Paenarthrobacter nicotinovorans: one gene and its partner. The protein of the gene in region 2 binds, or shares a complex with, the protein of the main gene of each other region. Links are inferred from orthologs where the notes say so. Each region holds a gene or a part of one and is shown on either strand. Other genes may lie near its edges.

Evidence for each region.
Region 1: the proteins of hisH (region 2) and hisF are in contact, whole or in part, in a crystal structure (PDB 6RU0), measured with the Thermotoga maritima proteins. The link is inferred for Paenarthrobacter nicotinovorans from one-to-one orthologs. Residues at the interface, in WP_004080484.1 of Thermotoga maritima: Asn15, Arg18, Arg22, Arg117, Leu118, Pro119, His120, Met121, Gly122, Trp123, Asn124, Asn134, Gly135, Tyr136, Tyr138, Val140, Tyr158, Glu180, Lys181, Ser182, Ser183, Lys184, Ile185; in WP_004080486.1 of Thermotoga maritima: Met1, Leu2, Ala3, Arg5, Ser40, Glu41, Asp45, Glu46, Ala70, Glu71, Ile73, Asp74, Ile75, Pro76, Phe77, Asp98, Lys99, Ser122, Gln123, Glu161, Thr195, Leu196, Asn247, Arg249, Glu251.

What each region holds. Positions count from the first base shown.
Region 1 is NZ_CP089293.1:1,862,110-1,872,808, reverse strand. What follows is about bases 5,326-8,298. They hold hisF (imidazole glycerol phosphate synthase subunit HisF), read right to left. Parts: upstream 7,214-8,298; coding sequence 6,437-7,213; downstream 5,326-6,436. Other genes in these bases: JMY29_RS08690 (phosphoribosyl-ATP diphosphatase), read right to left, coding at 8,206-8,298; hisG (ATP phosphoribosyltransferase), read right to left, coding at 7,258-8,118; JMY29_RS08705 (TIGR03085 family metal-binding protein), read left to right, coding at 5,718-6,362; hisI (phosphoribosyl-AMP cyclohydrolase), read right to left, coding at 5,326-5,627. Also shown: trpA (tryptophan synthase subunit alpha), read right to left, coding at 1-257; trpB (tryptophan synthase subunit beta), read right to left, coding at 257-1,633; indole-3-glycerol phosphate synthase TrpC, read right to left, coding at 1,748-2,566; JMY29_RS08725 (HGxxPAAW family protein), read right to left, coding at 2,569-2,841; JMY29_RS08720 (Trp biosynthesis-associated membrane protein), read right to left, coding at 2,975-3,574; JMY29_RS08715 (anthranilate synthase component I), read right to left, coding at 3,571-5,151; more of hisI, read right to left, coding at 5,211-5,325; more of JMY29_RS08690, read right to left, coding at 8,299-8,469; ribH (6,7-dimethyl-8-ribityllumazine synthase), read right to left, coding at 8,576-9,061; ribA (GTP cyclohydrolase II), read right to left, coding at 9,080-9,787; ribB (3,4-dihydroxy-2-butanone-4-phosphate synthase), read right to left, coding at 9,784-10,479; JMY29_RS08670 (riboflavin synthase), read right to left, coding at 10,476-10,699.
Region 2 is NZ_CP089293.1:1,623,704-1,634,345, reverse strand. The notes cover bases 5,050-7,965. They hold hisH (imidazole glycerol phosphate synthase subunit HisH), read right to left. Parts: upstream 6,922-7,965; coding sequence 6,178-6,921; downstream 5,050-6,177. Other genes in these bases: JMY29_RS07605 (histidinol-phosphate transaminase), read right to left, coding at 7,590-7,965; hisB (imidazoleglycerol-phosphate dehydratase HisB), read right to left, coding at 6,918-7,544; JMY29_RS07620 (hypothetical protein), read right to left, coding at 6,019-6,177; priA (bifunctional 1-(5-phosphoribosyl)-5-((5-phosphoribosylamino)methylideneamino)imidazole-4-carboxamide isomerase/phosphoribosylanthranilate isomerase PriA), read right to left, coding at 5,231-5,974; JMY29_RS07630 (SseB family protein), read right to left, coding at 5,050-5,231. In the rest of the region: rplT (50S ribosomal protein L20, sunset domain variant), read right to left, coding at 1-613; rpmI (50S ribosomal protein L35), read right to left, coding at 733-927; infC (translation initiation factor IF-3), read right to left, coding at 1,045-2,067; JMY29_RS07640 (DUF1844 domain-containing protein), read left to right, coding at 2,491-2,886; JMY29_RS07635 (MFS transporter), read right to left, coding at 2,966-4,270; more of JMY29_RS07630, read right to left, coding at 4,320-5,049; more of JMY29_RS07605, read right to left, coding at 7,966-8,708; JMY29_RS07600 (LysM peptidoglycan-binding domain-containing protein), read right to left, coding at 8,788-9,147; transcriptional repressor LexA, read left to right, coding at 9,495-10,238; JMY29_RS07590 (ATP-dependent DNA helicase), read right to left, coding at 10,278-10,642. UniProt on the Escherichia coli protein: IGPS catalyzes the conversion of PRFAR and glutamine to IGP, AICAR and glutamate. The HisH subunit catalyzes the hydrolysis of glutamine to glutamate and ammonia as part of the synthesis of IGP and AICAR.

The DNA of each region.
Region 1 (10,699 bases), 240 kb from region 2 along the record:
ACGTCGGCTACGCGGAAACCGTTCGAAATCGCTTCGGTAGTGGCCGCCTGGATGACAGGACCGTCCATCACGGGATCGGAGTACGGAATTCCGATCTCAATGAGATCGGCGCCGTTCCGGGCAAGCGCGATGCCAGCCTCGATACTTTCCTTGACCGTGGGGTAGCCGGCGGGCAGGTAACCCACCAAAGCGGCGCGGCCCTCGGCCCTGGCCTTGTCAATGGCCGCAGCTGACTTGCTGGCTGTTGATTCGTTCATCAGTTCTGGTCCTCGTTGTCATCCGCGGATGCTTCAGAGGCTCGCTCTGAAGGGCCCTTGGGCTTACGGGTGGACAGGGTGGTCCCCTTGACGTGCCCCTCGTCATCCAACATGTTGAACCATGCGGCGGCGGTTTCCACGTCCTTGTCGCCTCGCCCGGACAAGTTCACGATGATAGTGACTTCCGAGGGGTCTTCCTTGCCTTCCGTGAGGCGGTGGCCGATCTTGATGGCACCGGCCAGGGCATGCGAGGACTCGATGGCGGGGATGATGCCCTCTGTCCGGCAGAGCAGGCTGAAGGCGTCCATGGCTTCGGTGTCCGTGACTGCCTCGTAGGTGACCCGGCCGATGTCGGCGAGGTATGAGTGCTCGGGGCCAACGCTGGGGTAGTCAAGACCTGCAGAGATGGAGTGCGACTCGATGGTCTGGCCGTCTTCGTCCTGCATGAGGTAGGAACGGGCGCCGTGCAGCACACCCGGCCGGCCAAGGGAGATGGCCGCAGCGTGACGGCCGGTTTCCACACCCTCGCCACCGGCTTCAAAGCCGTAGATCTTCACGGAAGCATCATCGAGGAATGCGTGGAACAAGCCGATGGCGTTGGAACCGCCACCGATGCACGCACAGATGGCATCAGGAAGCTTGCCCGTCTGCTCCAGGATCTGGCTGCGCGCCTCTTCGCCGATGACCTCGTGGAAGTAGCGGACCATGGCCGGGAACGGGTGCGCTCCGGCGGCAGTACCCAGGAGGTAGTGCGTGTCCTCGACGTTGGAGACCCAATCGCGGAGGGCGTCGTTGATGGCGTCCTTGAGTGTCTGCGAACCGTTGGTCACGGGCACGACTGTGGCACCAAGAAGCTGCATGCGGGCGACGTTGAGTGCCTGGCGGCGGCAGTCTTCGGCACCCATGTAGACCACGCACTCAAGTCCCAGCAGCGCTGCAGCCGTGGCACTTGCGACGCCGTGCTGTCCGGCTCCGGTTTCGGCAATGACGCGGGTCTTGCCCATCCGCTTCGCCAGGAGCGCCTGGCCCAGGACGTTGTTGATCTTGTGGGAACCGGTGTGGTTGAGGTCCTCACGCTTGAGGAAGATGCGGGCGCCACCGGCATGCGCCGAGAAGCGCTTGGCCTCAGTCAACAGCGAAGGCCTGCCCGAGTAGTTCTTGTTGAGGTCCTTCAGCTCGGCGATGAAATCGGGGTCGGCCTTGGCTTTTTCGAAGGTGTCCTGGACTTCATCCAAGGCGGCAATGAGAGACTCCGGCATCCAGCGTCCGCCGTAGCTGCCGAAGTAGGGTCCCGATGCGTTGCGCAGCGAAGGGCCACCTTGCAGGAATGCGTCTGCCGCATTCTCTTCTGAGCCGGCTGTTGGCGCGTCGACCATCAGTCTCACCGTCCTGTTCCAGTTAGTTCTTTGGGTAGTTCCACGTGCCACAAGGCAGCCACGGGCTGGTGCCCGGGCTGCCTCATGACTGCTCGCCGTAATTCAGTAACTGCCTCAGTTCCTGACGGCGATGGCGGCAGCTCCTGCTGCCTTGAATTCGGTAATTCGTTCACGCGGGGTTGAATCGCTGACCAGCGCTTCGCCCACCAGGATGGCATTGGCGCCATTGGCTGCGTAATGCGCGACGTCGTCGGCACCCCTGACGCCAGACTCCGCGACCACGACTGCCCCGGCCGGAATCAAACCGGCCAGCGAACCGAAAACCGAGCGGTCGACGTCGAGCGTCTTCAAATTGCGCACGTTGATGCCGATGATCCTGGCGCCGGCCGCAACCGCCCGCTCGATCTCTTCTTCGGTATGGGTCTCCACGAGCACGCTCATGCCCAGTTCATGGCTCAAGGCACTGAACCGGACGAGTTCGGCGTCGGTCAGCGCTGCGACGATGAGCAGGATGAGGTCGGCACCGTGGGCACGGGCTTCCCAGATCTGGTACTCGTCAACTGTGAAGTCCTTGCGGAGCAACGGCGTTTCGACGGCGGCACGCACGGCATCGAGGTCGGCCAGCCAGCCGCCGAAGCGGCGCTGTTCGGTCAGGACGCTGATGACGGAGGCGCCGCCGTCCGCGTACTGCACTGCGAGCGATGCGGGGTCTGCGATGGAAGCGAGGTCGCCCTTCGACGGACTGCGGCGCTTGATCTCTGCGATGACTTTGAGGTCGTTGCGGTCGGATGCGGGTCCGCCCAGGGCCGCCCAGGCATCCCGTGCAGGTGCAGCACCGGCGACGCGGTCCTTTAGCTCCTCGAGGGACACTTGAGCCCGGCGGGCCTCCATGTCCTCCTTGACGCCAACGATGATGTCATCAAGAACGGTCACGATTAGTGGCCGTTGTTCTGCAGCTTGCTGCCGCCCACTCCGTAGCCCGCCTTGCGCATAACCAGGCCAACAATCAGGCCGATAACCATGACAACCAGGCCGCCGACGAAGATCGGGGTGCTGGCGATGACGAAAGCGATGGAGGAAATCAAGGCACCAACCAGCATGACAATCACGCAGGTCCAGGCAGCCGGGCTGTTTCCGTGACCGATGGCGTCAGCGTGGCTGGCCATGGTGGATTCAGTTTGGTTTGCGGACACTGTGGTTTTGCTCATGTGAAATCTCCTCAGGATGAATACTGCTTACATTCTGCCATTTATTGACGTCAGCCGGGGACATGGACCGACGTCCGGGGCAACGGTGGCGGCAAAGTCGCAATGAAGCTGCGCGAAACCCGCTCCCGGCTGCCTACGTAGGGTCCTCGCCGCGCGACAGGCTGTCCCAGCTGTCGATCTCATCCACCGGTTCGCCGTCATTCCTGACGGCATTGGTGTCGTACTTGGTGCGGGTCTTCCAGTAACGCCCGGCCACCGGCAAGCCCACCGCAACCACTGCCAGCAGCGCCCCGGCCACTATGGCTACTACGGGGAAGGCCGTCGCAGCGACACTCGCCTGTCCACCCGCAAGGCCCGTCGCGGCTGCAATGGCACCCTGCGCTGCGCCGAGCGGATCGGTCAGCACGGTAGTGGCCGCCAGGATGATCCCTACCGCGGACAAAGCAATGATGACCGCAATGATCCAGCGCGCCACCTTGCCTGCAATGGATGCCGCCAGGCCACCGGCCAGGGCCACCAGGGCCAGAGCCGTGACTGCGGTAGCAGCCTTGTTTCCGGGAACCTGGAGGTTGCTGCTGGATACACCGGAGGGGTCAAGCTGCACTTCAATCCAGGTCTGGGTGGTGGTTCCGAAGACAGCGAGGGCCAGCACGACCGCGGCGAGCACCAGTGTGGATTTACGGGCCCAGCGCGGTGAAGTCCTGGCGGGAAGTGCGGATGCGGCGGCGCTCACGAGGCAGGCGTCCCGTCGTCGGGAACTTCGGCCCGGCCGGCGTCCACCGCAATGTTCTGCAATGAGCCTGCGGTGTGCACGGCGCGAAGCGGCGCAGCTGCCTTGTTTACCGTTTCAAGCGCTTCCGAAGGCTTGTGCGAATCGGCCACGATTCCACCGCCGGCCTGCACATAGGCGCGGCCCTCACGGAGCAGTGCCGAACGGATGGCAATGGCCATGTCCATGTCACCGGCGAAGTCCAGGTAGCCCACCACGCCACCGTAGATGCCGCGGCGGTGCGGTTCGAGTTCATCGAGGAGCCGCAGCGCACGGGGCTTCGGGGCGCCGGACAAAGTACCTGCCGGGAAGGTTGCCCTGAGGACGTCGTATGCCTTGGCGTGGGGAGCAAGCTGCCCCACCACAGTTGAAACGAGGTGCATGATGTGGCTGAAGCGCTCCACTTCCATGAACTGGGTGACATCGACTGTCCCGGCCACGCACACTTTGGAAAGGTCGTTACGGGACAAGTCCACCAGCATCAGGTGTTCCGCGCGTTCCTTCTGGTCCGCGAGCAACTCTGTGGCCAGGGCTTTGTCGGCCTCTACAGTCTTCCCTCGGGGACGTGAACCGGCGATGGGGTGCGTGATGACTTCCTCACCGGTCACCGTCACCAACGCTTCCGGCGAGGACCCGACAATCGAGTACTCGCGGCCGTCTGCATCTTCGAGGCTGAAGAGGTACATGTAGGGGCTGGGGTTGGTGTTGCGCAGCACGCGGTAGACATCCAGGGGATCTGCGGCGCATTCCATCTCGAAGCGGCGCGAAATCACCACCTGGAACACTTCGCCGTCAACAATCGCTTCCTTGCCACGGTCGATGGCTTCCAGGTACTTCGCTTCCTCCCAGCGTTCCTGCACGCTTGAGGCAAAGTCCAGGGCCGCCGTGTCCAAAACGGAAACAGGCTGGGGAACGGGCGTGCTGATCTGGTCCAGGAGCGCTTGCACTCGAGCCACGGCATCGTGCCAGGCATCATCGACGCGTTCGCTGCTGCCGTCGAAGTTGATGGCATTGGCAATGAGCAGGACAGTGCCGTCGACGTTGTCATGAACCGCCATGTCGGTGACCAGGTTCAGCGCCATCTCCGGCAACTGCAGGTCGTCCTCGGGCGGAGAGGTCAGGCGTTCCCAGTGGCGCACGGATTCCCAGCCAAGGAAGCCGACCAGGCCGGAGGTGAAGGGCGGAAGGCCCTCGAAACGATCGGTCTGCAGTGCGGCAATCGTGTTGCGGACGGCCTCCACCGGGTTCCCGGAAACTGGCACGCCGACGGGCGGCTCACCGATCCAGTGTGCCTGGCCGTCCTGGGTGGTCAGGGTTGCGCGGGACTTTGAACCGATGAACGAATAACGCGACCAGGCCCCGCCTACTGCTGCTGATTCCAGGAGGAAGGTGCCGGGCTGTCCCTTGGCGAGCTTCCGGTAAAGGCCAATGGGGGTTTCTGCATCGGCCAGGACTTTGAGCCGCACGGGGATGACACGGCTGTGGACGGCGAGTTCCCGGAACTCTTCCAGGCCCGGGCTGATGATTCCAAGGTCCTGCATGGCTATTCTTCTCCGCCTTTTGGTATGAGGTGGTGCGTCAGTGGTAAGTGCTGGGTGCCTTAGTCGCGGTGGCCCGTAACGACTGTAAAGTCGCGACCGTCGAAGCAGGTCCGGGTTCCGGTGTGGCAGGCTGCGCCGATCTGGTCCACGCGGATCAGGAGGGCATCGCCGTCGCAATCAAGGGCGACGGACTTCACGAACTGTACGTGTCCGGAAGTGTCGCCCTTACGCCAGTATTCCTGGCGGGAGCGGGAGTAGAACGTGACGCGCCCGGTGGTCATGGTGCGGTGCAGTGCCTCGTCATCCATCCATCCGAGCATGAGAACCTCGTTGGTGTCGTGCTGCTGCACAATAGCAGCAACCAGGCCGGCGGAATCGCGCTTGAGAGCGTCCGCGATCTCCTGCGGCAACGGACCCGCGGGGTCGCTGGAAAGCTCCACGGCGGGAGAGGGGCTGGGGGCGGACTGCTCTGACATCAGATCAAGTCTAGTGCCTTTGACGGGACTGGCGGTTCTGCGGCGGTTCCACTGCGCAAGAGCGCTCCGATCGTGCTAGTTTCACAAGTGATGCATTTCGTCGATCCCTCCCGAGAAGTACTGGCCGAAACCCTGCTGGCGGCCGGGCCTGACTCCCCCACGCTCTGCGAAGGCTGGCGGACCCGTGACCTTGCCGCGCATTTGTACTTGCGGGAGCGGAAAATCGCTGTCGGTCTTGGACTGTTGATTCCCAGTCTGGGCAAGGCATCGGAAAAAGCCACCTCCAAGCTGGCCTCCCAGCTGAAGACCACGGACGCCTACGCGGACCTCGTCAAGACGTTCCGCTCCGGGCCTCCCGCTTTCTCTCCTTTGAAGATCAAGGCGCTGGACGAGACCTCCAACCTCATCGAGTACTTCGTGCACACCGAGGACATCCGCCGCGCCGGCGACAGGTGGGCGCCGAGGGCACTGGACGAGGCCTATTCGGATGCACTCTGGAATGACCTCATCAAGCGTGCAGCGTTCCTGTACCGCGGCGTGGACCTCGGCATCGTCCTTGTCAGGCCCACGGGGCCGCGGCATGTGGCCAAGCGCGCACCCGTATCCGTCGCCATCGTTGGCGAGCCGGGCGAGCTTCTCATGCACGCCCACGGCCGCACCAACCAGGCCCTGGTCACCTTCGAAGGCCAGCCGGACGCCGTCGCGCTCTTGCAGTCAGCGGACATCGGCCTTTAACCAAGCAACGCGGGGTCGCTGATGGCCCATCCCGCAAGGGATGATGGCCAGCAGCGACCCCGCGTTTGCGTTGCCTAGCGGACTTCGAAGCCGGCCTCGCGGATCGCGGCCTTGACCTGAGCGATCATGTCATCCGGACCGAAGTGGAACACCGAGGCGGCCAGCACAGCGTCAGCCCCAGCCTGTACAGCGGGCGGGAAGTGCTCCGGGGCACCGGCACCGCCCGAGGCGATAATCGGGATATTCACGGCTGCCCGAACCAAACGGATCAGCTCAAGGTCGAAGCCGTCCTTGGTGCCGTCGGCGTCAATGGAGTTGAGCAGGATCTCCCCCACTCCCCTGTCCGCGGCTTCCTTCGCCCAGGCAATGGCATCGATTCCGGTACCGGTCCGGCCGCCGTGCGTGGTGACTTCAAACCCGGACGACGTCGGGGCGTCGCCTTCCCGGGTCCGGCGCGCGTCGACGGAGAGCACCAGGACCTGGGAGCCGAAGTGGCGGGTAATTTCATCGATGACATCGGGCCTGGCGACGGCGGCTGTGTTGATGGACGCCTTGTCCGCACCAAAGCGCAGGAGCTTGTCCACCTCGGCCACCCCGCGGACGCCACCACCCACGGTGAGGGGAATGAACACTTCCTCTGCGGTGCGACGGACGACGTCGAACGTTGTTTCGCGGTTCCCTGACGACGCCGTGACGTCCAGGAACGTCAGTTCGTCTGCCCCGCCATTGTCGTACCGGTGGGCGAGTTCCACAGGGTCTCCGGCGTCGCGAAGGCCTTCAAAGTTGACACCCTTGACGACGCGGCCGGCGTCCACGTCCAGGCATGGAATGACGCGTACGGCTACGGCCATGTGCTGCTCCTCAGTTCTGCTGGGCTCTAGTCGGTCAGTGTGGGTCAGATCCGGCAGGCGTGGATGCTGCTGACCAGGATGGCGCGCGCGCCGAGGTCGTAAAGCTCATCCATGATGCGGTTGGTTTCCTTCTTGGGGACCATGGACCGCACGGCTACCCACTCGGAATCGCGAAGCGGCGAGACCGTGGGCGATTCAAGTCCGGGAGTCAGCGCCGCGGCGTCTTCCACGAGGTCCTTGCGGATGTCGTAGTCCATGAGCACGTACTGGCGCGCAACCAGAACGCCTTGAAGGCGGCGGATGAGGATGTCGATTTCCTTCGCGGTCCCGTTGGCTGCGCCAGCGGAGCCCGTACGACGGATCAGGACGGCTTCGGACTTCAGGATGGGGTCGCCGAAGATCTCCATGCCGGCGGCCTTGAGGGTATTGCCGGTTTCCACGACATCGGCAATAGCGTCGGCCACGCCCAAGCGGACGGATGATTCCACGGCCCCATCGAGACGGACCACTGTGGCGTTGACGCCGCGTTCAGCGAGGTAGTCACGCAGGAGGCCGTCATAGCTTGTGGCCAGCCGCTTGCCTTCAAGCTGCTCGACGCCGGTGAAGTCACCAACAGGGCCGGCGAAACGGAATGTCGAAGGCGCGAAGCCCAAGGGGAGCAACTCTTCAGCTTCCACCTTCGCGTCAAGCAGGAGGTCCCTGCCGGTGATGCCGACGTCCAGGGTTCCCTGGCCTACATAGACGGCGATGTCACGGGGACGGAGGAAGAAGAACTCAATGTCGTTGTCAGGATCAACCATCACCAGTTCGCGGGAGTCGCGGCGCTGGCGGTAGCCGGCCTCGGAAAGCATTGCCGAGGCGGCTTCGGACAGGGATCCCTTGTTGGGGACTGCTACACGGAGCATTGGGAGAGACTTTCTTTTTGGAATGGAGGTTTCAGGCACATCGGCCACGCGGCTGACTCCGCTTGAAATGCGTGCGGAGGGGCGTGGCTAGAGATGCTTGTAAACGTCTTCCAGGCTGAGGCCCTTGGCGAGCATGAGAACCTGCAGGTGGTAGAGCAGCTGGGAGATTTCCTCAGCAGCGGCCTCGTCCGATTCGTACTCCGCGGCCATCCAGACTTCGGCGGCCTCTTCGACCACCTTCTTGCCGATGCCGTGGATTCCGGAGTCCAGCTCGGCTACCGTGCGCGAGCCTGCCGGACGGGTCGCTGCTTTCTCACTCAGTTCTGCGAACAGCGTCTCGAAATTCTTCACGCCCTCCAGACTACTTGCTCCGGGCCCGGCGCCGCTTGTTGGGGCGTTGCATGACGGAGGGGATGTGAGTGAACACACACTCACATCCCCTCCGTTCGCGCTGGAATCAGCTGTATTGCTTGAGCGTCACAGCGGTGGCCAGGGCAGCGGTGACCGCCTCGTGGCCCTTGTCCTCCTGGGAACCCGGGAGGCCGGCCCGGTCAAGGCCCTGTTGTTCCGTATCGCAGGTGAGTACGCCGAAGCCGACCGGCACGCCGGTGCGGACGCTGACATCGGTGAGTCCCGACGTCGCGGCCTGGCAAACGTAGTCAAAGTGCGGGGTTCCGCCACGGATAACAACGCCCAGGGCCACGACGGCGTCAAAGTGCGGTGCCAGCCGGGCGGCTGCAACCGGCAATTCAAAACTGCCCGGAACCCGCACCAGGGTGGGTTCGGCGATGCCTGCTTCCTTCGCGGCACGCAGGGCACCATCCACCAGGCCGTCCATGATCTGGGTGTGCCAGCTCGCGGCCACGATGGCGAGCTTGAGCTGCGAGGTTTCTTCAGGGTTGAGGGTAGTGAGGTCGATTGTGGGCGCGCCGTGTCCGCTCATGGTGTGCTGGGGATCCGTTCAGTCTTGGTTGCTGTTTGAGGTTTGGGGTGAAGCTGTCTTCTTGCCGTTGCTGACCGGCTCGACGTCGAGCGTCAGCCGGTGGTCCATACGGTCCTTCTTGGTTTGCAGGTACCGAAGGTTCTGCTCCCGGGACGGCACCTCCGTAGGCACCATCTCCACGACAGTCACCCCGGCTTTGTCCAGGCGGTGCTGTTTGTCCGGGTTGTTGCTCAACAGCCGGACTTCGTTGAGACCCATTTCGGCAAGGATCTGACCCGCTGCGCTGTAGGAACGGGCATCGACCGGCAGGCCCAGTTGCTCGTTGGCCTCGACAGTGTCGAAACCGGCTTCCTGCAGGGCGTAGGCCTTGATCTTGTTGGCGAGTCCGATGCCGCGCCCTTCCTGTCCACGCAGGTAGAGCAGCGTGCCGCCTTCCCTGTGGATGAGCTCCAGGGCGAAGGCAAGCTGTTCACCGCAATCGCAGCGGTAGGAACCGAACACATCTCCGGTCAGGCATTCAGAGTGCAGCCTGACCAAGGGTGCCTGGCCGCCCTTGGGCGGATTGGGCGAGCTGACCGCGAGATGTTCGACCCCCGTGACATGATCCGTCCACGCCTGCGCCACAAATTCACCAAAGGCCGTCGGCAACTGGACGATCGGTCCCCCGCTTACGGGGTGCGGACCGGGCTCCGTGTGCTCACTGCTGCGTGTTGTCGATGCGGTCATCGCTTCTCCTCGTCTACCCGTGAAATCTGCGCCGCCCGGGACTCCGTCGCCTCAACATACGACACCAGGTCCTCGATGGAGATGAGGGGGCATCCATGTTCAGCGGCGAACCCGCGCAGGCTGTCCAAGCGCATCATTTCACCGTCGTCATGTACCAACTCTGCGATCACACCCACCGGGGCGAGCCCGGCCAGGCGACACAAGTCCACGGCAGCTTCCGTGTGTCCCGGACGTTCTCGCACTCCCCCCTTAACGGCCCGAAGCGGAAAAATATGCCCGGGGCGGGTGAGTGACGCCGGAGTGCTGCTCGGGTCCGCCAGGATCCGGGCCGTCAGGGCCCGGTCCGTGGCAGAAATACCCGTGCTGACTCCTACCGCAGCGTCACAGGAAACAGTATAGGCAGTACCCTTAGCATCTTCGTTGATTTCGACCATCGGGGGCAGAATCAGCGCGTCGGCCCGCTGGCCTTCCAACGGAACACAGATGACGCCGGAGGAATATCGGATGGTCCAACCCATCAGGGCCGGGGTGGCATGTTCAGCGGCAAAAATGATGTCGCCTTCGTTTTCCCTGTCCTCGTTGTCCACCACAATGACGGCCCGCCCGGCCGCCATGGCTGCGATGGCGGATTCCACGGAGTCCAGGCCCGGACGCTGCGACGTCGCCGGTTGCGGGGTCGTGGGGGCGCTCATCGGGTGCCCTCCTGCCGCGGAGCGAACGACAGAAGCCGTTCGGTGTATTTTGCCAGGACATCCACTTCCAGGTTGACGTGCCCGCCAACCGGTTTCGCTCCCAGGCCCGTCTCCTCCAGCGTGGTGGGGATGAGGCCGACTTCGAACCACGCGTCCTTTTCGGAAGCCGCGCTGACGGCGGTCACCGTGAGCGATACCCCGTCGACGGCGATGGAACCTT
Region 2 (10,642 bases):
CCTTCGCAGCTTCAACGGTGGAGAACCAGTATTCAGCAGCGGTGGTGTTGTACCAGGTGGAACCCGGAACGTGGTACTTCTTGGATTCGGCGTTGCCCTTGATGGCGTAGCCTTCCGGAGCCTCGTCACCGTCGGCGGCAACTGCGCCATCGATGGCCGGCTTCTCGGAAACGACAGCCTTTACGGCAGGAGCCGTAGCGACAGCCGGAGCAACCTTGGCCTTCGGAGCAGCCTTGGCAGCCGGAGCAGAGGTGTCAGCCGGCAGGGCAGCCTTGGCAACGTTCACCAGAGCGGCGAAAGCGTTGGCGTCGGAAACAGCCAGCTCGGCGAGCATGCGGCGGTCAACCTCGACCTCAGCGGCCTTGAGGCCCTGGATCAGACGGTTGTAGGTGAGGCCGTTGGCGCGGGATGCAGCGTTGATGCGCTGGATCCAGAGGCGACGGAAGTCGCCCTTCTTCTTACGGCGGTCACCGTAGCTGTACACAAACGAGTGCAGCAGCTGCTCTTTGGCCTTGCGGTACAGGCGCGAACGCTGACCGCGGTAACCCTTGGCGCGTTCGAGGACAACCCGGCGCTTCTTGTGGGCGTTTACCGCCCGCTTCACACGTGCCACGTGCGTACTCCTTCAGAAATCTTTATCCCAAGCTGCTACTGCCGGAAACCCGGCCGGCCTGAGAAGGCTTTTGGTGTAGTCGGTCCCTGCCGGATGGCAGTAACCAAAGAACTTGGAACTTAGACGCCGAGCATCTTCTTGATGACCTTGGCATCGCCCTTGAAGACGAGCTTGTCGCCGGCGAGGCGACGGGTCAGCCTGGAGGACTTGTGCTCCAGGTAGTGACGGCGGTTGGCCTGCTGACGCTTCAGCTTGCCGGTACCGGTCAGCTTGAAGCGCTTCTTAGCACCGCTGTGGGTCTTCATCTTCGGCATGGGAACCGATCTCCTTACGTATCCACGGACAAGTCCGCGATTCTATCGCGCAGCCGGCCACCAGGGCCGACGTGCTGGTTGCTTGCCGGTGGAGGCCAGGGCCTCCGCGGCGTTGAACTAATTGGTCTTACGTGTTGCTGGCTTCGGCGTGGCTTTGGGGGCCGCGGGCCGGGCAGCCGGCTTGGGAGCTGCCGGCTTGGCGACAGGCTTCGGGGCCGAAGGAACCGCTGGCTTGGGCGCCGCAGCCGGAACAGCAGGCTTCGGAGCTGCCTCCACCGGAGCTGCCTTGGGAGCCGGAGCCGCCTTAGGTGCCGGAGCCGCCTTGGGAGCCGGAGCTTCCTTAGGTGCCGGAGCCGCCTTGGGAGCCGGAGCTTCCTCAGCAACGGGTGCTTCCTCTGCTGCTTCAGGTGCCTCTTCGGCAACCGGAGCTTCAGCTGCAGCTTCCTCGACAACCGGTGCTTCTTCAGCTGCGGGCGCCTCGGTTGCTGCGGGAGCTTCCTGCGTGCTTTCCTCTTCGGAAACCTTGAAGCCTTCGGGCAGAAGATCGGCGAGGCTCTGCGTCAGCGGCGCCTGCTCCCCCGTGGTGTCAACGCGTCCTGCGGCCTTGGCCTCATTCTGGGCCTTGGCTTCTGCACGCTGGCTGGCACGACGGGCTTCAGCCTTCGCTTCGGCCTTGTTCTTCAGCGGTCCGATCACCATGACCATATTGCGGCCATCGATGCGGGGGCTGGACTCGATGACGCCAACCTCGGCTACATCCTCCGCGAAACGCTGAAGCAAGCGGATGCCCATTTCAGGCCGCTGCTGCTCACGACCACGGAACTGGATCATGGCCTTGACCTTGTCACCGGCTCCGAGGAAGCGCAGAGCGTGCCCGCGCTTGGTTTCGTAGTCGTGCTTGTCGATCTTGAGGCGGAAGCGGATTTCCTTCAGAACCGTATTGGTTTGGTTCTTGCGGGCTTCGCGGGCCTTGACGGCGGCTTCGTACTTGTACTTGCCGAAGTCCATCAACTTGCAAACAGGAGGCTTAGCCTGCGGCGCAACTTCAACGAGATCGAGATCGGATTCGGCAGCAAGACGCAGTGCGTCCTCGATGCGGACAATTCCTACCTGTTCGCCGGCAGGGCCGACCAGCCGCACCTCGGGGACGCGGATACGCTCATTGATTCTTGGCTCGCTAATGTTAAAGCTCCTGTGGTTGTGGTGGTGTCACCGGCAAATAGAGAAGGCCCCCAATTGCTGGCGCAATCGAAGGCCTCGAAGATCGGATCCACTTCCCCTATGGAAAGCGCGCACTTCCGGGATCAACCCTGAAATGTCCGACCAGGTACCCGGCAACCTCTTGTCCCATCAAGGGGATCCTGTCCCCGAAGGGAAACGGCTGACGCGGGTGGGAGAGAACTCCGCTTGCAAACTGAAAGTCAATTCTACAGAAACAACCCGCCAAGCGCACATTGCGAACGGCGGGACGTTGACTGCGATGGTTCACTGTCGATGCCCACAGTACTGTAGATGTCCACGGTGAATAACGACTTCCAGTCGGTCTGTGACAAGCTTACCAGTATGAGCACTGAAGACAGCAATTCCCGCAATTCCTTCGGCGGAGACGCCCCCGCCGCCGACGCCGGAGTCTCCCAGCAGATCCGTGACATCGCAGAGGTCCCGGCAGTGGAAGTCATCACCACCGGCGCCGTGCACCTCATGAGTGCGGCAGCGGTCAAGGTTGGGCTTGCCGACGACCCCAACGCCGAGGATCTCAAGGACCTGGACGAAGCCCGCAAGCTGATCACCGCACTCGCCGGCTTGGTCTCCGCAGCCGCACCCGAAATCGGCTCCCAGCACGCAGGCCCGTTGCGCGACGGCCTGCGCTCCCTGCAACTCGCGTTCCGCGAGGCATCCATCATTCCGGATGCCCCCGGCAAGGGCCCGGGCGAAAAGTTCACCGGACCGGTGAACTGACGCCAACTGCCTGAATAATCATCGACGGCGGGCCGACCATCAGTGGTCGACCCGCCGTCGTCGTCTGGTGCCGGTTGACTCAGACCCGGGCAGCCCGTCGACGGATGGACATGAGCACCAGGCCGGTGGCGCACAGCACGACGCCGGCGATACCAACAGCAGCGAAGCCGCCCGACGGACCCACGGTGTCGATGAAGACCCCTGCCAGGGGCGCCCCCAGAGCAACACCGGCGGTCAGCGCAGAGCCGTACCAGCCCATTGCTTCGCCCCGGCGATCCTCCTCCACAAGGTCCGCAACTTTCTCGGAGGAAGCAGACAGCACCGGTGCGCACAACAAGCCCGGCAGGAGTGAGAGGAACGCCAGGGTCCAGGTGTCCTGGGCAAATCCCATCGGAATGGTCAGTGCGGCCATGCCCAGCAGAAGGAGCATGGGTGAGATGGACCGCTTCATCGAACCGTAGATGAGACCGCCGACTACCGACGCGGCGCACCAGAAGAAGAAGACAATACCGATCTCGTTTTGGTGGCCGCCACGTTCCAGCAGCCCCACGATGCTGACATCCGAGCCGCTGAGCACCATGCCCGAACCAGCGGCTACTGCGAAGAGCGCAGCAACAGAAACGGTGAACCAGGTGAAATTCCTGGCCACTCGGCTCCGGAGCCCGGCCGTGCGCGAGGTTGCAGACGCCATTTCCGAGGCCGCTTCCTGGACATGCGCAGGAGCCGAAGCCACCATGGCCGCCTCCGCTGCCGCAAGATCGGCCGACTCCCGATCGGCGGATTCCTCCGGTGTGCAGGCTGCTTCGCTTCTGGTGGGCGGGTTGAACCACATCAGGAAAAGTCCAGCCACAGATACCGAGATACCAACGGCGGTCAGGCCAAGAGCCGAGTAGCCGCTGGTCGCCACCACAGCTCCGACGGCCGGACCGATCATGAAAACAAGCTCGGTGGCTATGGAATCCAAGGCAAAGGCCGAACGCCGCTGCTCACCGTCCACCATGACGCCCAACGATTGGCGGACGACACTGAAGATCGGAAGGGTGAACAGGCCTCCGATGAACACCAGAGGTAGCAGCCATTGGTACGACACGTGCGGGACGATCGACCAGATGACGGTTTCGGAGACAACTGACGGGATCAGAGCTTTACGCAGCCCCACCATGTCAACCCTGCGGCCGCGCCACGGTGCGCCCAGGGCAATGCCGATGGTCATGACCGCCGCAGCAGCACCCGCAGCGGCATATCCCTGGCCAAGCGTCAGGACAATGTGCAAGGTAAGGAGCACTCCCGCGGCCGAATGCGGGATACGCGCAACCATCCCGACAACCAGCAGCCGCCGGACAGGGCGTATGGACAGCATCTCTTTGTAGAGAGCGAAGTTCACTGGCTCAATCCTCATTTCCCCGGGCAGTCCCGGGGAACCGGACCTGCCATTAGTGCGGCGCGCGCTCCTGTGCTGCACGCTGCAGTTTTACTTCCATGGAATCAACACCCTCGGCAAAGGAATCCATCCGTGCCCACGCATCGTTCAGTTGCGCGACAAGCGCCTGCACGGCCCCGGCGTCCAAACCGTCCTCGAGGAAAAGCACCACACGCAGTTCCGGGCCCGGACCGCCTCCGAGGACCTGGCGGCCGTCCGCCGTGAGGGACGCAACGCCACCGCCGGGGTGCGTCTCAAGGCGGCGGACCGCAGTGAAGGCTGAAATCGTCGAAACGAGAGCAGTCTCCAGTTGATCATCAAGGTATGACGGCGTCCAGTCCTTCTGCTGCGCGAGCGCCCACATGGCGGGTCGCCGCACGACGAAGGCGAACTGGGAGCCAGGGTCCAAAACCAGGAGTTGGGCCCCTTCCGACACCGCCGAGAGTGCTGCGCGTGCTGCGTAAACAGCGACCGGCCGCGCCTGGGGGTGCCACGCTTCCAAGGCTGCCGCCGAGGTGAACACCGGCATTGCCGTGCGGCCGTCGGGGGCCTTCAGTGTGACCAATGCCATATCGGCCTGCTTGTCTGCATGCAGGCCGTCGACGCCTTCGGCTTCCTCGGCCAATTGGGCAACCACCGGGACAAAGACACGTGCCGTGGCCAGGGAGGCCACGACCTCCGCCTCGCCACCGCTTCCGTCGATCAGCGCCGCAATAGCCGCAAGGTAACCGGCGTCTGCGGTTCCATCATCGTCTTCGAAGTTGTGGATTTTTGCGTCGTCGCCAGTGAGACTTCTACCTGCCCAGGGTTGGCCCGCCGAGTCCGTGGCTCCCCCGGCGCCTGCCAAGGCCGCCGCGATGTGACCGGGCAGGTCGCGCTTCTCCCGCTGGTTAAGCTCCGGCTCGTGGGCTGAGTGGCGGCCCATCAGCGGCGGCCGGCCACGTCCAGGGCTTCGGGCAGGGTGAAGGCACCGGCATACAGAGCCTTGCCCACAATCGCACCCTCGACACCCAGCGGCACGAGTTCACGCAGCACGCGAAGATCTTCCAAGCTGGAGATACCGCCGGAAGCCACTACGGGCTTGCCGGTCTTCTCCACCATCTGACGCAGCAGATCCACGTTGGGGCCCTGCAGCGTTCCGTCCTTGGTAACGTCCGTGACTACGTAGCGGGCGCACCCGGCGTCCTCGAGGCGGGCCAGAACCTCCCAAAGGTCCCCGCCTTCCTTGGTCCATCCGCGTCCGGCCAGCGTAGTACCGCGGACATCAAGCCCGACGGCGATCTTGTCACCGAAGCGTTCGATCGCCCGGCGCGTCCACTCCGGGTTTTCCAGCGCTGCTGTCCCAAGGTTTACCCGGGCAACGCCCAAGCCGAGGGCCCGTTCGAGTGATTCGTCATCCCGCAGGCCGCCCGAAAGCTCCACCTTGACGTCGAGCTGAGACACGACCTCGCTGATGAGAGCGGCGTTGTCGCCACGGCCAAAGGCGGCGTCGAGGTCAACCATATGGACCCATTCCGCACCGTCGTTCTGCCAGTTCAGGGCTGCCTCCAAGGGCGTCCCATAGCTGGTTTCAGATCCCGCCTCTCCTTGCAGGAGGCGCACCGCCTGGCCATCGACGATATCGACGGCCGGCAGGAGTTCCAGTACGGACTGGGAGGAGGTGGTCATGAGTGTCCTTGGAGTTAAGGGATCGCCGGCTTGGGACCAGCGGTTCAGTTACCGGGAAGTGTCAGGAGGTACGCAGCCAGCAGGGACATCCCGGCCAACACGTAGAAAGAAATGGAGACCCAGCGGGGCTTCTTTTGCTGGTGGAAGGAAATCCCACCGCCCACCAGGAGGCCGGCCAGGCCCATGAGGATCACAGACCACATCTAGGCAGCACCGTTTCCGGAAGCTTCCGGTGCGGGCTTCCGAAGGCTATCCACCCAGTTGCGCAGGAGGCGGGCCCCGGCGTCGCCCGACTTCTCGGGGTGGAACTGGGTGGCGCACAGCGGGCCGTTTTCCACGGCAGCGATGAAACGTGCGCCGTGCTCGGACCACGTGACCATGGGGGGCGCCATGCGGGGCTGCACGACGTCGAAGTTCCACTCCTGCACACCGTAGGAGTGAACGAAGTAGAAACGCTCCTGCTCCACACCGGCGAACAGCTTGGAACCCTCAGGTACGTCCACTGTGTTCCATCCCATGTGCGGCACCACGGGAGCAGGAAGGAGTTCGACTTTGCCGGGCCATTCGGCCATGCCTTCGGACTCGGTACCATGCTCAACGCCGGCCTCGAAAAGAACCTGGAGACCCACGCAGATAGCCAGCACCGGACGTCCACCGGCAACCCGGCGTCCAATCATGCGGATGGCGTCTACGGCTTTGAGTTCTTTCATCACGGTCTCATAGGCGCCAACACCGGGGACAACCAGGCCGTCGGCGTTGAGGACGTCCTCAGGCTTGGCGCTGAGCACCACGTGGGCACCCGCCCGCTCGAGCGCGCGGACGGCGGACCGGACGTTGCCGGATCCGTAGTCCAGAACCGTAACGGTCGGCTTGCCCTCCGGCGACTCAGGCCTAACGGATGCCGTGGCGTCAGCCACTGCGCCGTTCTTCAGGACCTGGCTACTCACAGTGCCCCCTTGGTGGAGGGAATGCCCTCGACACGCGGATCGGACTCTACGGCGGCACGCAGTGCGCGCGCGAAAGCCTTGAACTGGGCCTCCACAATGTGGTGCGGATCCCGGCCAGCAAGAACGTTCATGTGCAGGCAAATTCCGGCGTGCAACGTGATTGCCTCGAAAACGTGGCGGGTCAACGAGCCGGTGAAGTGGCCACCGATCAGGTGGTACTCCTGTCCCGCAGGTTCACCACCGTGCACAAGGTACGGACGTCCGGAAACATCAACGACTGCATGGGCGAGGGCTTCGTCCAGAGGCACCGTGGCTTCGCCAAAACGACGAATACCAGCTTTGTCGCCCAAGGCCGTCCGGAGCACCTCACCGAACGTGATGGCAACGTCTTCCACCGTGTGGTGGGCATCGATGTGCGTGTCACCTGTGGCTTTGACCGTCATGTCAATCAGGGAGTGCTTGCACAGTGCGGTCAGCATGTGATCGTAGAACGGTACCGAGGTGCTGATGTCCGAAATTCCGGAACCGTCCAGGTTGATCTCCACCAATACGGAAGATTCGCTGGTGGTGCGCTCCATGCGCGCAGTGCGGGCAGCGGACGGCGTGGCGCCGGTTTCGCTCATTGGGACGTCCTTATGCAGGGAGGGAGGTTGGGTCTATTGACAAGTTTAGGCGCGCTGTGACGCTGAGCGTTCCAGGAGTGCTTCCAGGGCATCAAGGAATGCGGTGGTTTCCGGTTCGGTCCCGGCGGTAACCCGCAAGTGACCCGGAATGCCGACATCACGTATGAGCACGCCTGCGTCGAGCAGCCCTTGCCAGATCTCGTGCGGGTTCTCGAGTCCACCGAAGAAGACGTAGTTCGAGTCCGACGCCGCGGGCTTGAGTCCCATGCGGAGAAGTTCGGTAACGATCCGATCGCGCTGGACCTTGATGTCCTCAACGTCGGCCATCAGGGCCTCGCGGTGAGTCAATGCTGCGAGGGCGGTGGCCTGCGTGATGGCAGACAAGTGGTAAGGCAGGCGGACCAACCTGATGGCGTCCGTAACTTCAGGGGCCGCCGCCATGTAGCCGAGCCGGGCACCTGCCAGGGCAAAGGCCTTGCTCATGGTGCGCGAAACGATCAGTCGCTCACGGCCGGGCAGGAGCGTCAACGCGCTCGGAGTGTTGTCGTGGGCGAACTCGTGGTAGGCCTCGTCCACGATCACGATGGCCTGGCTTGCTTCACCGGCTTCATACACGGCCTCCACCACATCCAGGCCCAGGCCCGTCCCTGTGGGGTTGTTCGGTGAGCACAGGAAAACGATGTTGGCTCCGGTTTCGCGCACCTGCGCAGCCGCCGACCGGGCATCCAGCCCGTAGTCATCGGCGCGGACTCCCCGGATGTATTCGGTATCCGTTCCGCTGGCCAGCAACGGGTACATGGAATACGTGGGCGGGAAGCCAAGGGCCTTGCGTCCCGGGCCGCCAAACGCTTGCAGGATCTGTTGCAGGACCTCGTTGGACCCGTTGGCGGCCCAGATGTTGTCTGCTGAAAGGCCGTGGCCCAGATACTCGGCGAGGGCCTCACGAAGATCGGTGAACTCGCGGTCAGGATAGCGGTTCAGTCCCGTGGCTGCTGCTGCCACGGCCTCAGTAATCGCCGCCTGAACATCGGCGGGGACGCCATGGGTGTTTTCGTTAACGTTGAGCAAAACGGGGACATCAAGCTGCGGTGCGCCGTAGGGGCTCAGTCCACGCAGGTTGGTCCGGAGGGGTAGTCGGTCAAGTCGCTCAAGCTGCTCACTCACTGGAACAGTTTAAGGGGCTGGCGGGACTGCGGAGTAACTATGACGTCGCGGCGCGGGATCCGGCTACCGGCTAACAGCCTTAGTGGGCCGGGACGAACAGCTGCTGCCCCGGAAGGATGCGCCCGCCGCGGAGGTCGTTCAACTGGATGATTTCAGCAATGACATCACGCGGGTCCCGCTCCGGAGCCGCCGCGCCGGCAATGCCCCACAGGGACTGACCGGGCTGGACTGTCACAGAGACTGCAACCGGCGGCTGCAGCTCGGCCTGGGAATCGGAAGCCTTGGCAGGGGAAGTGATGAACCCGGCAAGGCTGAGCAGAACAGCCGCCAGCAGCATGGCCGGGATGAAGAAGAACACCACCCGGCCACGGCGGGTCAGGCGCAGGCGGGCGGGGGCCTGCGTGGTGCGGAAATCAGCGAACGAAGTTATTGCGGACATGAGCTGAGCCCTTCTGAGCTATTGCCTTGCTCCGGAGCTTCCGGAGCAAGGCTGCCAATTCTTTGTGTGCTCCTCCCGACTGCGGCCGGTATTCGAACAGTTCGTTCGAACATCCAGTTTCAGCGCGAGGTTTATAGAACACATGTTCGAACCTTGCTATGACATTTTTAGCACTTATCAACGAACGGTGTCGAGACTCGCTAGAACAAATGTTTGATAAACGCCTGTGCCTGCCCTACGTTTGAGTGAAGGAACAGCACTGTTTCAGTGGAACAGGAGGGTCTGACATTTTTTCAGTCCCTGCATCCCCGGTTCGTTTCGGGGCGGAACGAAAGGCATTGGCGAACATGGCAGCGAAAGCCACAGGCGGCGGGGTACCCCTGCGGAGCCAACAGCCTCCCAAGACTCCCAAGAGCCTGACCGTGCGCCAGAAAAAGATCCTGGAAACCATCCAGCGGTCAGTCAACGACAACGGCTATCCGCCCAGCATGCGCGAAATCGGGGACACCGTTGGACTGGCCAGCCTTTCCAGCGTTACCCACCAGTTGTCCCAGCTGGAAAAACTCGGCTACCTTCGCCGGGACCCCAAGCGTCCCCGCGCAATGGAAGTACTGATGCCCTTGACCCTGGACGGCGGCCCCATCCCGGGCGTGGAGGCACCGGCAACGCTTCGGAGCACCGGCGGCCTGGCTGTGACAGAACTCACGAGTGCAAGCGACACCGCCATGGTTCCGCTGGTTGGCCGCATCGCGGCAGGCGGACCCATCCTGGCCGACCAGACAGTTGAGGACGTGCTCCCCCTGCCCAGGCAACTGGTGGGACACGGTGAGCTCTTCATGTTGAAAGTCGCTGGCGACTCCATGATTGATGCCGCGATCTGCGACGGCGACTGGGTCGTTGTCCGCCGCCAGAACGACGCCATCAACGGCGACATCGTGGCCGCTTTGCTGGACGACGAAGCCACTGTAAAGACGTTCCGACAGCGCGATGGCCATACCTGGCTGCTGCCCCAAAACACCCAGTACGAACCCATTCTCGGCGACCAGGCAACCATCATGGGCAAGGTCGTTTCGGTACTGAGGTCCCTCTAGCTTTTTCCGACCCGTAAGGGGCCCGGAGCTGACTGTCCTCTACGCCTTCCTGGCGGATCCCAAGCGCTCCAGGACACCACGAACCACGGTGCGGTCAGTGGTCGGCCAGAACGGCGGCAGGGCGGCCCGCAGGAACCCGCCGTAACGTTCTGTCGACAGGCGTGAATCAAGGACTGCCACTACGCCCTTGTCACCGGTGGACCGGATCAGGCGCCCTGCACCCTGCGCGAGCCGGATGGCTGCGTGGGTGGCGGAAACAGCCATGAACCCGTTCCCCCCGGACTGTGCCACGGCACGGGAACGGGCGGTCATCAGGGGATCGTCAGGACGCGGGAAGGGAATCCGGTCAATAACCACCAGGCGGCATGAGCCGCCGGGTACGTCCACCCCTTGCCACAGCGACA